DNA from 3 places in the Salinicola sp. JS01 genome. Region 3 is predicted to be linked to each of the others. Evidence: predicted binding sites of a transcription regulator. Region 3 holds the regulator's gene; each other region holds the start of a gene.

Region 1 (7,655 bases), 1.5 Mb from region 3:
GGGCCACTGGGCACCACGTCGCAGAAGGCCAGATCGAAGCGCGCGCGAATGGCATCGCCCATCGCCATGCAGCCGGCAATCGGATGGTCGATACGGATCTTGACCAACCCCTCGTCCCGCGCCAGCGCCAGCAGGCGCTGGACGCCCGGGCGCGAGACCCCCAGCTGGGCGGCGATCTCGTCCTGGGTGCGCCCGCCGACGTAGGAGAGCCACGCCGCACGGGCCGCCTGTTCACGCTTGAGTTCGTGTTTGTCCATTGCCTGTCTTACCTGTGCCCGAGCCGGGTGCCTCGCTGGGAATCATCTCAACCCCGTCTCATCGGTGGCAAATGCAATGCCCTCAGAGGGTGTTCAACCGGACTTCTCCAACTGTGCCGAGACCGGCGATGCCGGCAGCCAGACATCCGCGGCGAGCCCGCCCAGCGGGGCGCGGTCCAGGGTCAGCTCACCGCCGTAGAGCGCCATCAGATCCTCGACGATCGCCAGCCCCAGGCCCGAGCCGGCCGCGCTGGTGTCGAGCCGCACACCGCGCGCCAGCGCCGATTCGCTCTGCGCCCGGGTCATCCCGGGGCCATCGTCCTCGACCCGCAGGCGCACGCCGTGCTCGGCCCGGCGCACCACGAAGATCACCCGCGTCTCGGCCCAGCGCAGCGCGTTCTCGAGCAGGTTACCGACCAGCTCCTGGAGGTCCTGCGGGTCGATGCGCGCCGTCGCGGTAGGGTCGATCTGGGCCTCGAAGCTGACCCCGCGGCGCTCGGCGAGACGCGACAGTCCCTGGACCACCGGCGCGATCGCCTCGGCGATGGTGACCCGCCCGGCGAAGGCCAGCCCGCCGGCAGCGGAGGCGCGCGCCAGATGGTGGCGCACGGCGTCGTCGATCCGCGCGAGCTCGGTATTGATCGGCTGGCGCTGCTCGGGGGGAAGCGCTCGGCCAGGGTCTTGAGCACGCTCACCGGGGTCTTCAGCGCGTGCGCCAGATTGCCCGCGGCGGCCCGCCCGCGCTCGATCAGGCGGCGGTCGCGCTCGAGCACGCTGTTCATCGCCAGTGCCAGCTCCTCGAGCTCGGCGGGCAGTTGGGTATCCAGGCGTTCGGCTTCGCCCTCCTCCACCGCGCGCAAATTGGCCGACATGCGCCGCAGCGGCGCCAGCCCCCAGCGCATCTGCAGCGCCAGCCCGGCCAGCAGCAGCACCGCAAAGGTGGCCAGCGAGATGATCAGCAAACGCTCGAAGCGCCCCACTTCGCGGTCGAGTTCACGGGTGGACCCGGCCAGGGCGACACGGATCACCTCGGGGTGGCCGGGCACGCGGATATCGCGCTCGATCATGCGCAGGGGCTCGTCGCGGGGGCCGGTGATGGCGAATACGCTGACGCCGTTCTGCGGCGCCGGCGTGGGCAGGCGCTGATCCCACAGCGAGCGCGAGGTGAGTGTCAGATCGCCCTCGTCGGTCACCTGCCAGTACCAGCCGGAGTAGACCCGCTCGAAGCGCGCATCCCCCAGCGACCGGTTGAGCCGCAGGTGCTGGCCCATGCCATCGATCTGGATGCCCGCCAGCAGCGCATTGAGCTGGGACTCCAGGCGGCTGTCGAAGGAAGCCGTGGCCGACTCGCGGAAGTTGTAGGTGAGACCGAAGCCGGCAAGCGGCAGCAGCACCACCACCAGCACCAGCGAGGCCAGCAGCAACCGGGTACCGAGAGGCGCACAGTAAAGCCGGTGTCTTGCCCGCGTCAGACGCGGGAATCGACTGGCGCTCAAGCCTCGGCCTCGAGGTCGATCAGCCGGTAGCCCTGGCCGCGCAGCGTCTCGATCCGCGCGCGGCCGAACTTGCGCCGCAGGCGGCTGATCTGCACGTCGATGACGTTGGAGTCGGGCTCGTGGTCACGGTTGTAGACGTGTTCGGAGAGTTCGGCGCGGCTGACGATACGCGGCGAGGCGTGCATCAAATAGGAGAGCAGGCGCGACTCCTGGGCGGTCAGGGTGATCGGCCGCCCGGCCAGCGTGACGCTGCCGGTGTGGGTGTCCAGGGTCAGCTCGCCGACCCGCAGCACCGGGTGCGAGTGGCCGTGGCTGCGGCGCACCAGGGCGCGCAGGCGGAACAGGATCTCGGCGGTCTCGAACGGCTTGACCACGTAGTCGTCGGCGCCGGCGGAGAAGCCCGCGGCCTTGTCCGACCAGCGCTCGCGCGCGGTCAGCACCAGCACCGGCAGATCGATCTCGTCCTCGCGCCACTGCGACAGCCAGCGAGTGCCATCACCGTCCGGGAGGCCGAGATCGAGAATCAGCGCATCGTAGCGCTCGGTGCGCACCAGATAGTCGGCCTCGCTGCCGGTGGTGGTCGACTCCATCAGCAGGCCGGCCTCCTCCAGCGCCGCCACCAGCGCTTCGGCGAGCGCCGCGTCGTCCTCGACCAGCAGTACTTTCATACCTCGACTCCCATCCCTCGACTAGGCACTGTCTGAAAAGTACTGTGCTCGCCCATGCGGCGTTAAAAATCGGCTCAAAATGCTCATTTACAACACGTAAACTCCGCGTTTTCGCCGATTTTTGCCTTGCCTGGCCTTCGCTCGTCGACTTTTCAAACAGCACCTAAAGTCCATCGACGCTACCGTCTCGACCCAGCCGCCTCGATATTCGAGGTCGGGCCGGCTCAAGGCGTCTTCTTCTTCATGGCCTCGATATTAACGCCTTCGATGCTGAGTAGCTCGCCGGTCGTGGCATCGAACTCGAACTCCACCACCTGACCCTGGGGGCCGATCATCTCCACCTCGTACTCGATGCTGCCGTGGCCATGGTCCTGCTCCAGCTCGACCTCGAGAATCTGCCCTTCGAACCGCGCCTCGAGCCAATCCATGATCGCGGTCATCGGCACCAGATGGCCGGCCTTGACCTCCTGGTGGAGGTCGTGCCAGTCCTGGTTCGCCGAGTCGGCCTCGTCATCCGCCGCCGACACGGGCACCAGGGCACCGCTGGCCAGGCACGGCAGAGCGATCAGTAGAGCGATAACGTTGCGCATTTTCATGCGCTCAGTCTGACCCATCGGCGATGAACCGGGAATGAACGCCCACCGTGCTGGCGTGGGCCGGAGGCGATGAACCGCAGATGAACGGCACTGTCAGTCCCGGGCAAGGTCGGCCCGCGTATAACGAAGGAACAGGGCGTTCGCCACGCGGCGCCCGCTGCCGGATAGACAGGGAGAACTGCCATGAAATATCGTCTCTGGATGTTACCCGCTGTCGCCATGGGTTGCGGCCTGAGTACCGGCGCCATGGCCAACGATGGCACCCTTTCCTACGCTGAGCTCGATGGCCTGCTCGGCAAGGCCGAACAGTACGGCTTCAGCCGTTACGAAAAACTCGACGTCGACCGCGACGACAATGTGCTGGAAGTCGAGGGCTGGCGCAACGATGGCTGGGAGCTGGATGTCTCGATGCAGCTCGACGACGCCAGCCTGACCCGCGAGAGCCAGCGCCGCTCCAGCGTGCCCGACTGGAGCCTCACCGGCGACCAGTTGCGCCAGGCCCTGAGCCTGGCCCAGGCACGCGGGATGCAACGCTTCGACGAACTCGAGGTCGATAGTAATGGGCACGTCGAGATCGAAGGCTACGATGCCAACCAGCGCGACCTCGATCTCGACCTGCGCCGCGATGCCCTCACCGCCACCGGAGAGACCCGATGACCGATCATCGCCAACAGCAGCAAAACGCCGCCTGGCGCGCCGCCCAGCAGTGGCGCGAGCGGGTTGACCGGACCCGCCCCGGCCAGGGTGCGAGCGGGCTGAGAATGCTCTTCACCTGGCTGATCTTCGGGATCGTGCTGTTCGTCGGTACCCTGCTGGGGATGTTCTTCCTGCTCGTCGGCTGGGCCATGCTGCCCTTCCTGCGCCACCGCATGAAGAAACGCGCCGAGCAGGTACGCGCTTCCCGCGCCCAGTACGCCGGCGGCAGCGCCGACCACGCCGAGCCCGGCGGCGAGCTCCCGCAGCCAGCGCGTGCTGGAAGGCGAGTACGAGGTGCGCTCCGAGCGCTGAAGCCGTCCTTCCACCTCCTCTTCCCCTCAGCGCGACCGCGCCGACGCCACCACAGTGACGTCGGCGCGGTCGTCTTGCTGCCATCGCTCCCACCCCAGTCTTGAAGCGAGACAGTCAGACGAACGACCCGCGTGCACGGCGTGCCGAGACGCGATAGAGTTTTCTTAGACCTTGGTCGCAGGCCGTATCCGGCGCTCCGGTACCCACAACAATAACGCCCAGGCTACCCCATGACCGCTACCCGACGGCTGCTGCAAGCAGCCAGTAAGCTCCAGCGCGAGCAGCTCGCGGCGCTTTCCGCGACCGTCGCCGTGGTGAGCGATATCAGTCGCTGCGTGCACGCCCTGCAGCGCGAGCGCGGCAGCTCGATCATCTACCTCGGTTCCGGCGGCAGCCGCTTCGGCGCGCAGCGCGATCAGCGCGTGGCCGACAGCGAGCTCGCCCAGGCCACGCTGGAGCAGCGCCTGGCGCCGTGGACCGCGCCCGAGACCGACGGCGCTCTACCGCACGGCCTGGCCGACGTGCGTATGCTGCTGAGCGTCGCCGCGGTGTGGCAGGATCTGGATACGCTGCCCGATCTGCGCCAGCGCATCGCCACTCAGCAGCTCAGCGCAGACGATACCCTTCGCGCCTTCAACCAGGTGATCGGCCATCTGCTGCAGGTGATCTTCGAGGCCGCCGATACCGCCAGCGACCCAGACATCATGCGTCGGCTGGTGAGCCTGTTCCATTTCATCCAGGGCAAGGAGCTGGCTGGCCAGGAGCGCGCCTGCGGCGCCCTCGGCTTCACCCTGGCACACTTCGACGCGCCCCATCGTGACACCATGGCAACGCTGATCGGCAGCCAGCACCGCTGCTTCGCGACCTTTGCCGAGTTCACCAGCCCCGACAGCCTGGCCCGCTGGCAGCAGCTCCAGTCCGGCCCGCTCCACGACACCTTCGAAGCCCTGCGCGAGCTCGCCTGCAGCGATACGCCGCTGGCGCGGACGCTCGACAACCCCGGGGAGCAGTGGTACGCCGTCGCCACCCAGCGCATCGACGCCATGCACGAGGAGGAGACGCGTCTGCTCGACGCTCTGCGCGCCTGCTGCCACCAGCGCCTGCAGCAGGCCGAGCCCACCGACACGGCGGCACGCCTCGACGCGCTGCCCGAGGCGCTGCTCTGGGCCAGCCCGGTGGCGCTGTTCACCCAGCAGCAGGCGCCCACCGGCGCGCTCACCCTCGACACCATCGAGTCGCGCTTCAACCGCTCGCTGGTCGAGCTGGTACAGGCCCAGAACGCACGCCTGCAGCGTATCGGCGACGAGCTCGAGAGCACCCGCCAGGCACTGCGCGAGCGACGCGAGATCGAACGCGCCAAGGGCCTGCTGATGACCCATCAGCAGCTTTCCGAGGCGCAGGCCTACCGATTGCTGCGCAAGACCGCCATGGATCAGAGCAAGCCGCTGATCGAGGTGGCGCGCAACGTCATTCAAGTGGTCGAGATGTTCGACCCGCAGGGGTAATGCCAAGGCGCCTGGCCCGCCCCGCGCCTGCCCTGGTGCAGGCGCGCGCGCGGTTGCACCAATATCTGCCGGCAAAGCCGCCAAGACACCCAGGCAAATTAGAGCCGTAGGCGTCAGCCGATTGATTTTGCTCGACTACCGCCATGTTGGCACCCGGCCTGCTTCGTCTCTCATGGCGGGCCAACGGCGGCTCGCGCTCAGGTATCCCCTGGCGTACTGACCCAGACAGGGTCGGCAACAGATCGGGCAACGGCGCCCATCATCGATTCGTGCACGGCATGAATCGATGATGGGCGCCGTTTTGCGTTCTCCCCCGCGACATTCGCGCGACGACTGCGGAGCACCTCACCCCAATGGACATTCGACACAAAGCCAATCGGATTCGACTCTTCAGCTTCTCGACCCCGCCCATGCGAGCCTTTCACCTCTCCTGGTTCGCCTTTCACGTCTGCTTCTTCGGCTGGTTCGGCATCGCCCCGCTGATGGCAGTAGTGCGTGACGACCTGGGGCTGACCAAGACCCAGATCGGCAACACCATCATCGCCTCGGTGGCGATCACCGTGATCGTGCGGCTCGCCATCGGTCTGCTGTGCGACCGTATCGGACCACGCAAGGCTTACACCTGGCTGCTCTGCCTGGGCTCGCTGCCGGTGATGTCGATCGGCCTGGCCGACAGCTTCGAGAGTTTCCTGCTCGCGCGCCTGGCGATCGGCGCGATCGGCGCCTCGTTCGTCATCACCCAGTACCACACCAGCGTGATGTTCGCGCCCAACGTGGTCGGCACCGCCAACGCCACCACCGCCGGCTGGGGCAATCTCGGCGGCGGCACCACCCAGATCCTGATGCCGCTGGTGTTCTCCGGCATCCTGATGCTGGGGGTGAGCGAAACGCTCGGCTGGCGCCTGGCCATGGTGGTGCCGGGTATCGTGCTCTTCTTGACCGGGCTGGCCTACTACCGCTTCACCCAGGATGCCCCTGACGGCAACTTCAGCGAGCTGCGCGCGCGCGGCGAGCTGCCCGCCGCGGATCGGGCCCACGGCGCCCGCCAGAGTTTCATGGCAGCGATCAAGGATGTGCGCGTCTGGGCGCTGTTCGTGGTCTATGCGGCCTGCTTCGGGGTGGAGCTGACGATCAACAACATCGCCGCCATCTACTTCTTCGATCAGTTCGACCTCGACCTCGCCACCGCCGGGCTGATCGCCGGGCTGTTCGGACTGATGAATCTGTTCGCACGCACCCTGGGCGGCGTGTTCTCGGATCTGTTCGCCCGCGGCAGCGGCCTCAAGGGGCGGGTACGCTGGCTGTTCGTCGCCATGCTGTGCGAGGGTATCGCGCTGATGGGCTTTGCCCAGATGCAGACGCTCGCCGTGGCCATCGCCATCATGCTGGTCTTCAGCCTGTTCGTGCAGATGGCCGAGGGCGCCACCTTCGGCGTGGTGCCCTTCGTCAACCCGCGCGCCCTGGGCGCGGTGGCCGGCATCGTCGGGGCCGGCGGCAACGCCGGCGCGGTGGCCGCGGGCTTCCTGTTCCGCAGCGAGGCGCTCACCTATCAGCAGGGGCTTTTCTATCTGGGTGTCACGGTGAGCCTGGTGTCACTGGCGACCTGGGCGATCCGTTTCAGCCCCGCGGCGGAAGACGAAGCGTGCACGGCCTACCGCGAGGCCGACAGCCGTCGCGGCCATACACCCAACGACACACCGAACACCCTGGCCACCCACTGAGCACGTGCGCCAGACCCCACAGCGCGGGCCGATCGGGCCCGCGCTGTGGGTATCGCTCTTTTCACCACGTCTATCATCGCTACCATCGCCAGTCCCCCGGCCCGCGTAACGGGCCAGGTATCCGGCACGATCACTCGACGCGCGTCGCCATCACCCTCGGCGCGGCGGGCGAGGTGTGGGTCATCGCCACCACGCTGCCCACCACGATCAGACAGGGCGACGGCAGGGGCGACTCGGCCAGCCGTGCGGGCATGTCCGCCAGGGTGCCCACCAGCGCCTGCTGCTCGGGCAGCGAGGCGTGGCTGATCAGCATCATCGGCCAGTCATCGGGCAGGCCGGCAGCGCGCAGACCGTGGCAGATCGCCGCCACCTTGGACAATCCCATGTAGAACACCAGCGTCTCG
Region 2 (7,655 bases), 1.5 Mb from region 3:
GGCGGCATTATATCAGGCTTGCGCGTGTATCCGTTACACTGCAGGCAAATCTCCCGTGCGAAGAGCGCTATGACACTGCAAAACGATCGCCTGCTGCGGGCCCTGGCTCGCCAACCGGTGGACCGCACGCCGGTCTGGATGATGCGTCAGGCCGGCCGCTATCTGCCGGAGTACCGCGCCACCCGCGCCGATGCCGGCAGCTTCATGGACCTGTGCCGCAACGCCGACCTGGCCTGCGAGGTGACGCTGCAGCCGCTGGCGCGCTACCCGCTCGATGCCGCGATCCTGTTCTCCGATATTCTCACCATCCCCGACGCCATGGGGCTGGGGCTCTATTTCGAGACCGGCGAGGGGCCCAAGTTCCGCCATCCGGTGCGCACCGCTGCCGAGGTCGCGGCGCTCAGCGCGCCGGATGCCGAGCACGATCTCGACTACGTGATGAATGCGGTGCGCACCATCCGCCGCGAGCTCGATGGCCGGGTGCCGCTGATCGGCTTCTCCGGCAGCCCCTGGACCCTGGCGACCTACATGGTCGAGGGCGGGTCGAGCAAGGATTTCCGCCATATCAAGGCGATGCTCTACGGCGACCCGCAGACGCTGCACACCCTGCTGGGCCTGCTCGCCACCGCGGTGACCGACTACCTCAATGCCCAGATCCGTGCTGGCGCCCAGGTGGTGCAGATCTTCGACACCTGGGGTGGGGCGCTGTCGACCCCGGCCTATGAGGCGTTCTCGCTGGCCTACATGCGGCGCATCGTGGGTGGGCTGATCCGCGAGCACGACGGCCGCCGGGTGCCGGTGATCCTGTTCACCAAGAACGGCGGGCAGTGGCTGGAGTCGATCGCCGACAGCGGCTGCGATGCCGTCGGTCTCGACTGGACCACCGAGCTGGGCGATGCGCGGCGGCGGGTCGGCGAGCGCGTGGCGCTGCAGGGCAATCTCGACCCCAACGTGCTGTTCGCGCCGCCCGAGCGGATCGGTGCCGAGGTCGAGCGGGTGCTGGCCAGCTACGGTCATGGCCCAGGCCACGTCTTCAACCTGGGTCACGGTATCAGCCAGTTCACCAATCCCGATCACGTCACGGCCTTCTTCGACGCCTTGCATGCCGCGAGCCCGGCCTATCACCGCTGAAGCAGGCGCCCGCGGCATCGACGGCCTGCTGCTGTTCGATGCCGACTGCCCGTTCTGCCGACGTGCGGTGCGCTGGCTGCTGGCGCATGAGCGTGATGCGGGTGCGACGCTGGCGCTGAGCGGTCTCGATAGCGCGCTGGGGCAGTGCGTGGCGCGCCACTTGGGCCGCGAGCTCGCGCGCTGCGATACGATCCGTTATGTCACCGGCGGTGAGCTTTACGAGGAGAGCGAGGCGCTGTGGCGGCTGGGATGCCGGCTGCGAGCAGGCTGGCGGCTACTGGCGTGGCTGCGCTGGGTGCCGGCGCCGCTGCGCAACGCCGTCTACCGCGGTATCGGACGCTACCGTCGGCGTCTGGCACCGGATAACGACGCGCGACTTGAGGATGACCCACGCTGGCGCGAACGTCTCGATGCCGGCCTCTGCACATGTCTGGGATTGCCGACGACGCTGGCCGAGGGGGCGCGATGACTCGGCCAGCGAACGGGCGTCGGCTCGCGACGTGGCGGGCCCTGGCGGCACTGGCCGCGCTGATCTGGGCCGGCGCGGTGGCCTGGGGCAGCCTGACGCCGGCGGCCGAGATGCCCTCGCACCTGCCGTGGGACAAGTTCAACCACCTGCTCGGCTACGCCGGTTTGACCCTGTGGCTGGGCCTGGCCAGCCGGCGCTGGTGGTGGTCGGCGCTGGCGGCGCTGGCCTACGGAATTCTCATCGAGTATCTGCAGTTGGGGGTGCCCGGCCGCGCCGGCGGTGACTGGGCCGATATCCTGGCCAATACGTTGGGCGCGCTGGCGGTGGGCCTGGGTGCGACCTGGCTCGCCCGGCGGCGCGCTGGCGCGGCCTGAACCGGGGGGCCGCGGCGCTGCGATCTTTCACCTGCTCACTCGCCCGTACACTTACCCATCCGTCCGTACACTTATCCATCCGTTCGTGCGCTCGCTCTCGCCTTTGTCTTCCCGAGTCCGGCGTGCGTTTTTCCTGCGCGCCGTGTCGTCCTGCACGCTTCGCCTTTTCCCGTCCACGCTTTGCGCGTCCATGCTTTGTCGCGACGGGGCCGACCGCCGACGCTATGGCCGACGATCATCGGCTTCCCACGAGTCGATCGTTTTTTCCTTATCCATTGGTGGCATCGTCTTCGCCACCGGTGGCTCGATTCAACGCTAGCGCCATGGTGCGGCGCCTCCTTTTGGTGCGCGGCGGTATCTCACGCACGCTTTTGAAACAGAATGTTGCCCGTGTTTTCGCAGTTTGCGCCACGTGGTGAGTGCAGGTGGAGATCGTAAGCCTCCTAGGCGAGCGTTGAATCCAGGATTTTCAGGCGCTAGCGCGAAAGTGGAACGGACTTTGCTAATTTCATCTGGGCATGCTTCGACATGCACTCAAATGACAACGCAAGGGAGTGGATTCCACCATGCGCCACAAGAACAAAAGCCTGTCTCTTCTCTCCGCCGCTGCACTGACTGCCCTGGCGGCGTCGCAGGCTCAGGCTGCCACCCTGGACAACGTGAAAAGCAACGGCGAGTTCAAGTGCGGTGTCAGCACCGGGCTCACCGGTTTCTCCTCCCCCGACGAGAACGGCAAGTGGACCGGCATCGATGTCGAAGTGTGCCGTGCCATCGCCGCCGCCGTGCTGGGCGACCCGACCAAGGTGGTGTTCGCGCCGCTGACCGCTAAGGAGCGTTTCACCGCGTTGCAGTCCGGCGAGATCGATGTGCTCTCGCGCAATACCACCTGGACCGCGACCCGTGACAACTCGCTGGGCCTCAACTTCACCGGGGTCAACTTCTACGACGGCCAGGGCTTCCTGGTGCGCAAGGACCTCGGCATCAAGAGCGCCAAGGAGCTGGATGGGGCCTCGATCTGCGTGCAGTCCGGCACCACCACCGAACTCAACATGGCCGACTACTTCAAGGCCAACGACATGCAGTTCCAGCAGGTCGCTTTCGATACCTCCGACCAGACCGCCCAGGGCTTCGACAGCGGCCGCTGTGACGTGCTCACCTCCGACTCCTCGCAGCTGGCGGCGCTGCGCCTGCAGCTCGCCGACCCCTCCAGCGTGGAGATTCTGCCCGAGCGTATCTCCAAGGAGCCGCTGGGCCCGGTAGTGCGCCAGGGCGACGATCAGTGGTTCGATATCGTGAAGTGGACGCTGTTCGCGATGCTCGACGCCGAGGAGCTGGGGGTAACCAGCCAGAACGTCGATCAGATGCGCGACAACCCGCCCAACCCGGATGTCGCCCGCCTGCTGGGCAAGGATGGCAACTTCGGCGAGCAGATGGGCATCGGTAACGACTGGGCCTACAACATCGTCAAGATGGTGGGCAACTACGGCGAGATGTTCGATCGCACCGTGGGCAAGGACTCGCCGATGGGTCTCGAGCGTGGCATCAACGCGCTGTGGAACCAGGGCGGTATCCAGTACGCGCCGCCGGTTCGCTGAGTGCGTGAAGCCGCCCGCCGCGCGTGCCCGATAGGGCGCTTGCGGCGGGCGGCCAGCAGACGTTTCCCGACGTCGTCTCCCGGCCTGTGCGCCGGGAGCCGTTGCCGCTCACCGCTCGAGTAGAGACCCGACTTCTCATGCTGCGTCCATCCACCTCGCTACCTCGCCGAGGGCAGGGGCCGCTGTGGCGGAATCCCACCATTCGTGCGCTGATCGTCCAGGCCGTGCTGTTTCTGATCCTGGCGCTCTTCATCGGTTATCTTATCCACAACACCTTGAACAACCTCGAAGCCCGCGGTATCCAGACCGGCTTCGGCTTCCTCGAGGGGCGTGCCGGCTTCTCGATTCCGCAGTCACTGATCGACTACACCAGCGACTCCAGTTATGGCACCACCTTCGTCGTCGGCCTGCTCAACACCCTGCTGGTCTCCGCCCTGGGCATCGTCGCGGCGACCCTGATCGGTTTCGCGGTGGGCATCGCCCGGCTGTCGTCCAACTGGCTGCTGGCGCGTCTGGCCACCATCTACGTCGAGATCTTCCGCAATATCCCGCTGCTGGTGCAGATCCTGTTCTGGTACTACGCCGTGCTGCGGGCACTGCCCTCGCCGCGGGAGAGCCTGTCGCTGTTCGATCTGTTCTTCTTCAACGTGCGTGGGGTGGTGATGCCCGACCCGCAGCCGCTGGCGGGGTTTTCCGCCACGCTCTGGGCGCTGCTGATCGCGGTGGTCGCCACGCTGCTCTTCGCGCGCTTCGCCAAGCGGCGTCAGGCGGCCACCGGCCAGGCGCTGCCGGTCTACTGGATCGGGGCGGCGATCGTCATCGGCGTGCCGCTGATCGTGTTCGTGGCCAGCGGCTCACCGCTGGCGTGGACGCTCCCCGAACTCCGCGGTTTCAACTTCCGCGGTGGGATCAATATCCTGCCCGAACTGGTGGCGCTGTGGCTGGCGCTGTCGATCTACACCGCGGCGTTCATCGCCGAGATCGTGCGCTCCGGCATCCTCTCGGTCTCCCACGGCCAGACCGAAGCGGCGCGCTCGCTGAGCCTGCCCGGCGCCATCACCCTGCGCAAGATCGTGATTCCGCAGGCGATGCGGGTGATCGTGCCGCAGATGACCAGCCAGTATCTCAACCTGATCAAGAACTCGTCGCTGGCCACGGCGATCGGCTATCCCGATCTGGTGGCGGTGTTTGCCGGCACCACGCTCAACCAGACCGGGCAGGCGATCGAGATCATCGCCATGACCATGGCGGTCTATCTGGTCATCAGTCTGACGGTGTCGTTTCTGATGAACCTCTACAACGCCCGCACCCTGCTGAAGGAGCGATGAGATGCGTGAATCGACATTTCGCACTCAGATGATCGAGGCGCGCGAGGCCCCGGATCAGCGCCGCGGGATCAGCGGCTGGCTGCGCGCCAATCTGTTCAATGGGCCGCTCAACAGCGTGGTCTCGGTGGCGGTGATCGGCCTGCTGGCGTGGATTCTGTGGCCGTTTCTGAAGTGGGCGGTGGTCGATGCCAACTTCCTCGGCTCGACCCGTGAGGACTGTACCGGCAGCGGCGCCTGCTGGGTGTTCATCTCGGCCCGCTTCGAGTCGATCATCTACGGCTTCTATCCGGCCGCCGAGCGCTGGCGGGTAGACATCGTGTTCGCGCTGATGGCGGTGCTGGTGGCGTGGCTGGCGATCCCGCGGCTGCCCAAGAAGCGTCTGGTCGGGCTGTTCACGCTGGTCGGCTTCCCGATCATCGCCTGGTTTTTGCTGCTGGGCGGTCACTTCGGCCTGCCCGAGGTGCCCACCCGTGCCTGGGGCGGCCTGATGCTGACCCTGACCGTGGCCACGGTGGGTATCGTCGGGTCGCTGCCGCTGGGGGTGATCCTGGCCCTGGGGCGGCGCTCCAAGATGCCGTTCGTCAAGAGCGTGTGCGTCATCTTCATCGAGTTCTGGCGCGGCGTGCCGCTGATCACGGTGCTGTTCATGGCCTCGGTGATGCTGCCGCTGTTCGTGCCCGGCAACGTCGAGTTCGACAAGCTGCTGCGGGCGCTGATCGGCATCATGTTCTTCTGGAGCGCCTACATGGCCGAGGTGGTGCGCGGCGGGCTGCAGGCGATCGGCAAGGGGCAGAACGAGGCCGGGCAGGCGCTCGGCCTGGGCTACTGGCAGCGCATGGGGCTGATCATCCTGCCGCAGGCGCTGAAACTGGTGATCCCGGGGATCGTCAACACCTTCATTGCGCTGTTCAAGGACACTTCGCTGGTGCTGATCATCGGGCTGTTCGATTTGCTGGCGATCATCCGTGCCGGGCTCACCGACTCCAACTGGCTGGGCTTCTCCACCGAGGGCTATGTGTTCGCGGCGCTGGTGTTCTGGATCTTCTGTTTCAGCATGTCGCGCTACAGCCAGTACATCGAGCGGCGCCTCAATACCAGCTATCGGCGTTGAACCCGCCAGTGGCCAGCGCCTGAAACATGACGCCCCCGGGCTGGCGAGTGCCGCTCGGGGTATGGGCGAGACAATGACAATGAAGGCAGGAATCAAGCCATGAGTGAAGCGCAAGCGGTCGCGGGCTCGGCCTCCAGCGATGAGCCGATGATCCAGATCGAGCATCTCAACAAGTGGTATGGCAGCTTCCACGTGCTGCGCGACATCGACCTGACCGTGGCCCGGGGCGAGCGCATCGTCATCTGTGGCCCATCGGGGTCGGGCAAGTCGACCATGATCCGCTGTATCAACCATCTCGAGGAGCACCAGCAGGGCTCGATCGTGGTCAACGGCATCCCCATGAACCATGACATCAAGCGGATCGAGCAGATCCGACGCAATGTCGGCATGGTGTTCCAGCACTTCAACCTGTTCCCGCACCTGACGGTGCTGGAGAACTGCTGCCTGGCGCAGATCTGGGTGCAGAAGAAACCCCGCGCGGAAGCCGAGAAGACCGCTATGGAGTACCTGGAACGGGTGCAGATCGCCAACCAGGCGAAGAAGTACCCGGGCCAGCTCTCCGGCGGCCAGCAGCAGCGCGTGGCGATCGCCCGTGCACTGTGCATGCGCCCGGAGGTGATGCTGTTCGACGAGCCCACCTCGGCGCTCGACCCGGAGATGATCAAGGAGGTGCTCGATGTCATGATCGAGCTCGCCCACGAGGGCATGACCATGCTCTGCGTGACCCATGAGATGGGCTTCGCCAAGACCGTGGCCGACCGGGTGATCTTCATGGACCAGGGCCAGATCATCGAGGAGGCGCCACCGGAGACCTTCTTCAACAATCCGCGCTCGGAGCGTACGCAGCTGTTCCTGAGCCAGATCCTGGGGCACTGACATGGGTATCGACAAGCGCATGGTCGCCGGTGCGCCGCAGCCGATCGCGCCCTTCTCCCACGCCTGCCGGGTGGGGGATCTGGTGTTCATCACCGGGCAGATGCCGACGGTGCCGGAGACCAACGAGATGCTCCTGGGCACCTTCACCGAACAGACCCACCGCGTGATGCAGAACCTGGCGATCGTGCTGGAGGCGGTGGGCAGCGGCTTCGAACACGTGGTCCAGAGCCGGGTCTTCATCACCAACATGGGCCACTTCGACGAGGTCAACGGCGTCTACGCCAGCTACTTCGAGGCACCGCTGCCGACGCGCACCTGCATCGGGGTCACCGGGCTGGCCGGGGGCGCCGACGTCGAGGTCGACATGATCGCCTGGGTCCCGCCGGCCACCGGCTGACGCGAGCGGCAGACGAGCCCCGGCGGAGGTCAGCGAGGCCTCCGGCGCGGGCTCGCGCGCGCGTTTCGGCGGCGCCGGAGGCGGCGTTTTCAGCCGGCGTAAAGTTCGTTATCGGAAGGCCGATGATAGTCGAGTCAACCTTCTCAACGGACCCTCTCAACGGACTTAGCATGCTGAAATCCTTCAAGATTCGTATCATGGCCGGCTGCCTGGCGATGATCCTGGTCGCGCTCGCGGCCACCGGCGGCATCAGCTACTGGCTGGTCAGCCGCCATCAGCAGTCGGTCAATCAGGATCTGCTCGAATCGGTGGCCAAGGGGCACCGCGATGCGATTGCCGCCTGGGCCGCATCGAAGCGCAAGATGATCGAGGCG
Region 3 (7,655 bases):
ACTGCCCCGCGGGCGCCAGGATATCGTCATAGAAATCCGGCGCCGGATAGTGAAACGGCACCGGCCCGTCGGGCTCGCCGTGGACGAACTGGCGCGTGTGGGCGTCCTCATCGACGTCCAGCGTCCGCGGCGTACCGTGGGACATCACCTTGCCGTCGGCGATGATATAGACATAGTCGGCGATGGAGAGTGTCTCCTTGATATCGTGGGAGACCACGATGGCAGTCAGCCCCAGCGCCTGATTGACCTTCTTGATCAGCTGCACCAGCACCCCCATCGAGATCGGGTCCTGGCCCACGAAGGGCTCGTCGTAGAGCACCAGCTCCGGATCCAGCGCCACCGCCCGCGCCAGCGCCACCCGTCGCGCCATGCCACCGGAAAGCTCCGACGGCATCAGGTGGCGCGCGCCCCGCAGCCCCACCGCCTGCAGCTTCATCAGCACGATGTCACGGATCATGGCGTTGGGCAGCTCGGTATGCACGCGCAGCGGAAAGGCCACGTTCTCGAACACATCCAGATCGGAGAAAAGCGCGCCACTCTGGAACAGCATGCCCATGCGTCGACGCAGCTTGAACAGCGCACGCCGCGGCAGCTTGTGAACGTCCTGACCACCGATCAGCACCTGGCCGCGATCCGGCGTCAACTGCCCGCCGATCAGCTTGAGCAAGGTCGTCTTGCCGGTGCCGCTCGGCCCCATGATGGCGGTTATCTTGCCGAGCGGAATCTGCAGATCGACACCGCGAAACACCTCGGTGCTACCGCGGGCGAAATGCAGATCCTTGACCTCGACCATCATCGGGTCATTCATGCACCCTCCACCACTCTGGTTCGAAAGATTATCGAACATTGTATCCTAACCTGGCGGAAAGCGGCCAGCCATGCACGTCGTCGGGCACGATCCTGACTCGCCGCCAGCGAGGCCTATCCGCCCTGCGCGATAACAAGAGCGCACGATCGACGTTATACTGCTCCAACCCTAGCGTGTCCGCGCCCGAGCGCCACCCGATAAGCGAGTGCCACCCGATAAGGGGCAAGACAGTCCAAAGGGACAAGACAGCCGATAGGGGTACACCAGCCGACGCCTCACCGGTTACGGCTCTTTACCGATGACGCCCCCTCATCGGCTACGGCCACGCAGCGTGACATCGCAGAACGATAAAGCAGGACGACACAGATCAGGACCATGACCCCAGACGCCACCTTCGATTTTCGCGCCAGCGCCCGGCGCACGCTCACCCTCGAGCAGCAGGCCTTGAACGAGCTAATCGACAAGCTCGATGTCAGCTTCGATCACGCCTGCCGCACGCTGCTCGAGTGCAGCGGCCGGATCATCGTCACCGGTATGGGCAAGTCCGGACACATCGCACGCAAGATGGCGGCCACCTTCGCCAGCACCGGCTCGCCGGCCTTCTATCTGCACCCCGGCGAAGCCAGCCACGGCGACCTGGGCATGGTCACCGCGGGTGACGTGGTGATCGCGCTCTCCAACTCCGGCGAGACCCAGGAGATCACCGGCCTGATTGCCCTGTTCAAGCGCCTGGGCGCCCCGCTGATCAGTCTCACCGGCCGCCCCCACTCGACCCTGGCCCGCTACAGCGACGTGCACATCGACACCGGCGTGTCGCGCGAGGCGTGCCCGCACGACCTCGCGCCCACCTCGTCGACCACCGCCGCCCTGGCGATGGGCGACGCCCTGGCCCTGGCGCTGCTCGAGGCACGCGGCTTCAGCCCCGAGGATTTCGCGCTATCGCACCCCGGCGGCACCCTGGGCAAGCGGCTGCTGCTGCGCGTCAGCGATCTGATGCATGGTGGCGAGCGGCTGCCCTGCGTGCCCGCCGGCAGCCCCTTGCGTGTAGCGCTGCTGGAGATGACCCGCAAGGGCATGGGCTTCACCTGCGTGGTGGATGAACATCAGCATCTGGTCGGTGTCTACACCGACGGCGACCTGCGCCGCACGCTGGACCAGCGCGGCGATTTCGACCTGCTCAAGGTCGATGACGTGATGACCCGCGGCGGCAAGACGACGACGCCGGACATGCTCGCCGCCGAGGCGGTGCGCATCATGGAAGACAACATGATCACCGCCCTCGCGGTGGTGGAGGCGGGCCGCCCGATCGGCGCCCTGCACATGCACGACCTGCTGCGCAGCGGCGTGATCTGAAATGGCCGCTGCTCGCGCCCATGCCGATGCCGGGTCGAACCCGATGCCAGTGTCGAACTCGATGACGACAAAGGAGATCGCGTGACAGCCACACCACGAACTCGCTCCCCCTGGTGGCGCCGCCTCGGCCTGCTGGCCCTGCTGCTGGCCCTCGGCGGCGGGCTCGCCTATCTCGACCAGCGCAACGAGCGCGCCCCGGCACCGGCGCCCAGCGACCCCGCCGGTGAACCCGACTACTTCCTGGAAGACGCGCAGATGACGCGCTTCGACGAGCAGGGCCGCGCCTATCAGCGGCTCGACACACCGCGCATGGTGCACACCCCGGCCGACGACGTGATCCGAGCCGAAAAGCCCCACGGTTACCTGATCGACGATGATCAGCGCGAGTGGCAGATCACCGGCGACCGCGGCCAGCTGGCCGAGAACGGCAACCTGCTCACCCTCGAAGGCAACGCACGCTTGGTGCAACCGGCCAACGCCTGGAGCCTGGAGACCCAGACGCTTCACTACGACAACCGTAGCGCGCACGCCTGGAGTGACACCTCCTCCGTCTTGCGTCAGCATAACCAGACCATGCGCGGCGATCGTTTCGACGCCTGGATCAATGAAAATCGCATGCGCCTGACCGACAACGTGCAGGGCCGCCTGCCACAGCAACCTAAGGATCAAGGATCATGAGGCGAGAACTCGGCCAACTGCTGGTCTTGACCGCACTGGGACTCTCCAGCCTGCCCACCCTGGCGCTGGAGAGCGATGCCGCGGCGCCGATCGAGATCGCCGCCGACCAGCTCGAACTCGACGATCGCCAAGGCACCGCGGTCTACACCGGCAAGGTCGACATGCAGCAGGGCAGCATGCAGCTCAAGGCCGCTCGGGTCGAGATCAAGCGCGGCAAGAATGGCGAAGTGAGCCTGGTGACCGCCACCGGCGGCGGTGGCGAGCGCGCCTATCTGGAGCAGAAGCCTGCACCCGATGAAGCCTTGGTCAAGGGCTGGGGCGACAAGATCGTCTATCACGCCGCCGAGCGCCGGGTGGAGCTGATCGGCAACGCCGAGCTGCATCAGGCACGCGACACCTTCGACGGCGCCTACGTCGAGTACTATCTCAACTCGCGCCGGGTCAACGCCCGCTCCAGCACCAGTGGCGACGGCAGCGGTGACGGCCGCGTGCGCATGACGCTCACGCCACGTCAGCAGACCCAGTGACGCGCCCTTTCGCGAGGCAAGGAAGAAAGCGATGAAAACGCTAACGGCCGCCAACCTGGCCAAGAGCTACAAGGGGCGTCGAGTCGTCCATGACTTCAGCCTGACCCTGCGCCAGGGCAGCATCGTCGGCCTGCTCGGCCCCAACGGTGCCGGCAAGACCACCTCCTTCTACATGATCGTGGGCCTGGTCAAGTCCGACGCCGGCAGCGTGCACATCGACGATCGCGATCTGAGCCGCGCGCCGATGCACGAACGCGCCCGCGCCGGCATCGGCTATCTGCCGCAGGAGGCCTCGATCTTCCGCAAGCTCAGTGTCGCCGACAACATCATGGCCATCCTGGAGACGCGCAAGGATCTCGACCGCGCCGGGCGCCGCGACCGCCTGGAGCAGCTGCTGGGCGATTTCCACGTCGACCATATCCGCGACAATCCGGGCATGTCGCTCTCCGGCGGCGAGCGGCGCCGGGTGGAGATCGCCCGGGCACTGGCCACCGAGCCCGCCTTCGTGCTGCTCGACGAACCCTTCGCCGGGGTCGATCCGATCTCGGTGGGCGATATCAAGAACATCATTCGCCAGCTGCGCGATCGCGAGATCGGCGTGCTGATCACCGATCACAACGTGCGCGAGACGTTGGATATCTGCGACAACGCCTACATCGTCGGCGACGGTCAGATCATCGCCGAGGGGCGCCCGGAAGCGATTCTCGACAATCAGCGGGTGCGGGATGTCTATCTGGGGCACGAGTTCCGCCTCTAGGCTTTGTAAGAAAACTACCTGCGCTCGGCAATACGGCGTTAAAAATCGGCTCAAAATGCTCATTTACATCCCGTAAACTCCGCGTTTTCGCCGTTTTTCGCCTTGTCTCGCCTTCGCTCGCTGACTTTTCGTACAGAACCTAAGGTCGCTCCCCCACTTCCCAGCCCGCTGCGCCAGCGCGGCGGACTGGTCCCTCTCGAAGCCGCCGAACGCCCAAGCCGAACGCACCGTGGCATAATTCTTGCATAAAGTTAGCGCTCAAAGCGTTGCATCCCCCGCAGGCAGTCAGTAACGTAAGGGCATCCTATCGACCGGCGGCCACCGCCGCCCCCTTGCGTGTCCATGCCATGTCCATGAAACCTTCACTGCAACTGCGCGTCGGCGCCCAACTGACGATGACGCCACAGCTGCAGCAGGCGATTCAGCTGCTGCAGCTGTCGACGCTCGATCTGCGCCAGGAGATCCAGCAGGCGCTCGAGACCAACCCCATGCTCGAGCTGGACGAAGAGTACGCCGAGCAGGCGGTCAGCGAGACGCCCGAGGCAGAGTGGGCCAGCGACATCCCCGAGGAGCTCGCCCTCGACAGCGAGTGGAGCGATACCTACCAGGACATCGCCCCCAGCGCCGCCCCGGCCGGCGCCGACGAATGGCCGGACCTGGAGCGCAACGCCGCCGACACCACGCTCCACGACCATCTCAACTGGCAGCTCGCCATGGGCGAATTCGACGCCCAGGAGCGCCTCATCGGCGAGTGCCTGATCGATGCCATCAATGCCGACGGCTACCTCGACGGCACGCTCGACGAGCTCACCGCGGGCCTGCGCGAGCAGTACCCGGGGGCGGTCACCAGCGCCGATGTCGAACGCATGCTGCTGCGGCTGCAGCAGTTCGACCCCACCGGCGTGGGCGCCCGCGACCTGCGCGAATGCCTGCTACTGCAGCTCGGCGCCCTGCCCGCTGATACCCCGCTGCTGCCCCAGGCCAAGCGGCTGGTGCGCCAGTTCCTGGAGGCGCTGGCCGGCGACGACCGACGCCAGCTCAAGCGCCGCCTGCGCCTCGACGACGCCGAACTCGAGCGCGTCGTCGCCACCATTCGCACCCTCGACCCGCGCCCCGGCCAGGCCTTCGACCACGGCCAGCAGGACTATGTGATTCCCGACCTGGTGGCCCGCCTGACTCAGGACGGCTGGCGCATCGAACTCAATGCCGAGGCACTGCCGCGGCTGCGCATCCAGCCCGACTACGCCGCGCTGATCCGGCGCGCCGACAAGAGCGACGACAACACCTTCCTGCGCCAGCACCTGCAGGAGGCACGCTGGCTGATGAAGAGCCTCTCCAGCCGCAACGACACCCTGCTGCGAGTGGGTCGCGAGATCATGGCGCGCCAGGTCGACTTCCTCGAGCGCGGCGAAGAGGCGATGAAACCGCTGATCCTGGCCGACATCGCTACCAGCGTCGACATGCACGAATCCACCATTTCGCGGGTGACCACGCAAAAGTTCATCCACACCCCGCGCGGGGTGTTCGAGCTCAAGTACTTCTTCTCCAGCCAGGTGGGCCAGCGCGGTGAGAGCGACAGCGTCTCCAGCACCGCGATTCGGGCACGCCTCAAAAAGCTGATCGGCGAGGAGTCGCCGCGCAAGCCGCTCTCCGACAGCAAGCTGGTGGAGCTATTGGCGCAGGCCGACATCAGTGTCGCCCGGCGCACCGTGGCCAAGTATCGCGAGGCCATGGGCATCCCCGCCTCCAGCGAGCGCAAGCGACTGTCTTGAATGGACTTTTAGAATTCACGCCAGCCCGCGGCGATCAATCGCCCGCGATCCCTTTGCAGCGCGGAGAAAAGGGTTACAATCAGAGGTGCCACATAAGCCGCAACAGGAGCGCGCCATGCAAGTGAACGTCACCGGCCATCACGTCGAACTGACCGACGCCCTGCGGGACTACGTCGACGAGAAACTCGCACGTCTGGAGCGCCACTACGACAACATCACCAACGTTCAGGTGACGTTGAGCATCGAGAAAGAGCGTCAGCAAGCGGCTTGCACGCTACACGCAGCGGGCGGCGACATACATGCCGAAGCCAGCGATATCGACATGTATGCCGCGATCGACGCCCTGACCGACAAGCTGGATCGCCAGCTGGTCAAACACAAAGAGAAGGCACAGGCCCGCGCGCAAGGCGCAGGCGCCCGTTAATTCCCCGATGATCACTCTGGAAACCATTCTGCCCCCCGAACGCACCCTCTACGGTGTGACGGGGGGCAGCAAAAAGCGTCTGCTGGAATTCTTCAGCACCTTCATCGCCCAGAATACGCCCAGCCTGGACAGTCAGGAGGTGTTCAGCCGCCTGATAGGGCGCGAGCGCCTGGGCAGTACCGGCATCGGCAACGGGGTCGCCATTCCGCACGCGCGCAGCCCGCACTGCAAGACGCCGTTGGCCGGCTTCATGCGCCTCGAGGATGCCATCGACTTCGATGCCATCGACGGCGAGCCGGTGGATCTGGTGTTCGTGCTGCTGGTCCCGGAGGAGGCAGACGATGCCCATCTTTCGCTGCTGGCCGAGGTCGCCGGCATCATGAATCAAGGCAGCGTGCGCCAGAAGCTGCGTCAGGCCGGCTCGCAGCGCGCGCTCCACGACACGCTGGTCGACGCCATCCGCCATCACCAGGACAGCGAAGACGGATAGGGACTGCATGCGACTCGTCATCATCAGCGGCCGCTCGGGGTCGGGGAAATCCATTGCGCTGCAGGCGCTCGAGGATCTCGGTTACTACGCCATCGACAACCTGCCGGCCAACCTGCTGGCGCCGCTGATCGACGAGCTCAGGTCCGCGCCGCCCTCGCGGCCCAACGTGGCGGTGAGCATCGACGCACGCAACCTGCCGGAGGCGCTGGAGCGCTTTCCGGTGCTGCTCGAAGGTGTGCGCGAGCGTGGCATCGATACCCAGGTGGTCTATCTCACCGCCGATGCCAAGGTGCTGCTCGAGCGCTACTCGGCCACCCGCCGCCGCCACCCGCTGACCCGCGGCAATGACATGACGCTGGCCGAGGCGATCGACAACGAACAGGTCTATCTGGCGCCGATCCGACGGGTCGCCGATCTGGTGATCGACACCCGCGGCCTCTCGGTCCACGACCTGCGCGCGCGCATCAGCGAACAGGTGGCGCGCCACAGCGGCGGGCGCCTCACGTTGACCTTCGAGTCGTTCGGCTTCAAGCGCGGCGTACCGCTGGATGCCGACATGGTGTTCGACGTGCGCTGCCTGCCCAACCCCTTCTGGGACCCGAACCTGCGCGCGTTCGACGGCCGTGACGACGAGATCGTCACCTTTCTCGAGCAGTACCCCGATGTCCACGCCATGGCCGGCGATATTCATGCCTGGCTGATCCGCTGGCTGCCGGCCTATCTGGCCAGCCACCGCAGCTATCTCACCGTCGCGGTGGGCTGTACCGGGGGCCATCACCGCTCGGTCTATCTGATCGAGCGTCTGGCGCACCACTTCCGTCACGATGACGTCGACATCCGCCTGCG

What was found. The regulator sigma-54, encoded in region 3, starts transcription at its own class of promoters, with help from an activator protein. The targets are predictions, from matches to a motif close to TGGCACNNNNNTTGCTNT.
Region 1: a site for sigma-54 is predicted at 5,678-5,695, ahead of QO259_RS13155 (NarK family nitrate/nitrite MFS transporter). Genes of this name have one in related genera too.
Region 2: a site for sigma-54 is predicted at 2,463-2,480, ahead of QO259_RS19560 (amino acid ABC transporter substrate-binding protein). Genes of this name have one in related genera too.

The regions. Positions count from the first base shown of each region.
Region 1 is NZ_CP127244.1:2,858,729-2,866,383, forward strand. It holds gene QO259_RS13120 (sugar-binding transcriptional regulator) at 1-257, opposite strand, end outside; gene QO259_RS20295 (ATP-binding protein) at 351-725, opposite strand; gene QO259_RS13125 (sensor histidine kinase N-terminal domain-containing protein) at 626-1,753, opposite strand; gene QO259_RS13130 (response regulator) at 1,750-2,421, opposite strand; gene QO259_RS13135 (PepSY domain-containing protein) at 2,646-3,017, opposite strand; gene QO259_RS13140 (hypothetical protein) at 3,201-3,674, shown strand; gene QO259_RS13145 (hypothetical protein) at 3,671-4,129, shown strand; gene QO259_RS13150 (nitrate regulatory protein) at 4,256-5,530, shown strand; gene QO259_RS13155 (NarK family nitrate/nitrite MFS transporter) at 5,884-7,251, shown strand; gene cobA (uroporphyrinogen-III C-methyltransferase) at 7,382-7,655, opposite strand, start outside.
Region 2 is NZ_CP127244.1:4,285,748-4,293,402, forward strand. It holds gene hemE (uroporphyrinogen decarboxylase) at 70-1,131, shown strand; gene QO259_RS19550 (thiol-disulfide oxidoreductase DCC family protein) at 1,103-1,600, shown strand; gene QO259_RS19555 (VanZ family protein) at 1,597-1,974, shown strand; gene QO259_RS19560 (amino acid ABC transporter substrate-binding protein) at 2,541-3,569, shown strand; gene QO259_RS19565 (amino acid ABC transporter permease) at 3,707-4,897, shown strand; gene QO259_RS19570 (amino acid ABC transporter permease) at 4,899-6,008, shown strand; gene QO259_RS19575 (amino acid ABC transporter ATP-binding protein) at 6,156-6,884, shown strand; gene QO259_RS19580 (RidA family protein) at 6,886-7,281, shown strand; gene QO259_RS19585 (methyl-accepting chemotaxis protein) at 7,452-7,655, shown strand, end outside.
Region 3 is NZ_CP127244.1:1,339,335-1,346,989, reverse strand. It holds gene QO259_RS06115 (ABC transporter ATP-binding protein) at 1-808, opposite strand, end outside; gene QO259_RS06110 (KpsF/GutQ family sugar-phosphate isomerase) at 1,184-2,161, shown strand; gene lptC (LPS export ABC transporter periplasmic protein LptC) at 2,243-2,839, shown strand; gene lptA (lipopolysaccharide transport periplasmic protein LptA) at 2,836-3,366, shown strand; gene lptB (LPS export ABC transporter ATP-binding protein) at 3,398-4,123, shown strand; gene QO259_RS06090 (RNA polymerase factor sigma-54) at 4,471-5,895, shown strand; gene hpf (ribosome hibernation-promoting factor, HPF/YfiA family) at 6,011-6,319, shown strand; gene QO259_RS06080 (PTS sugar transporter subunit IIA) at 6,330-6,809, shown strand; gene rapZ (RNase adapter RapZ) at 6,817-7,655, shown strand, end outside.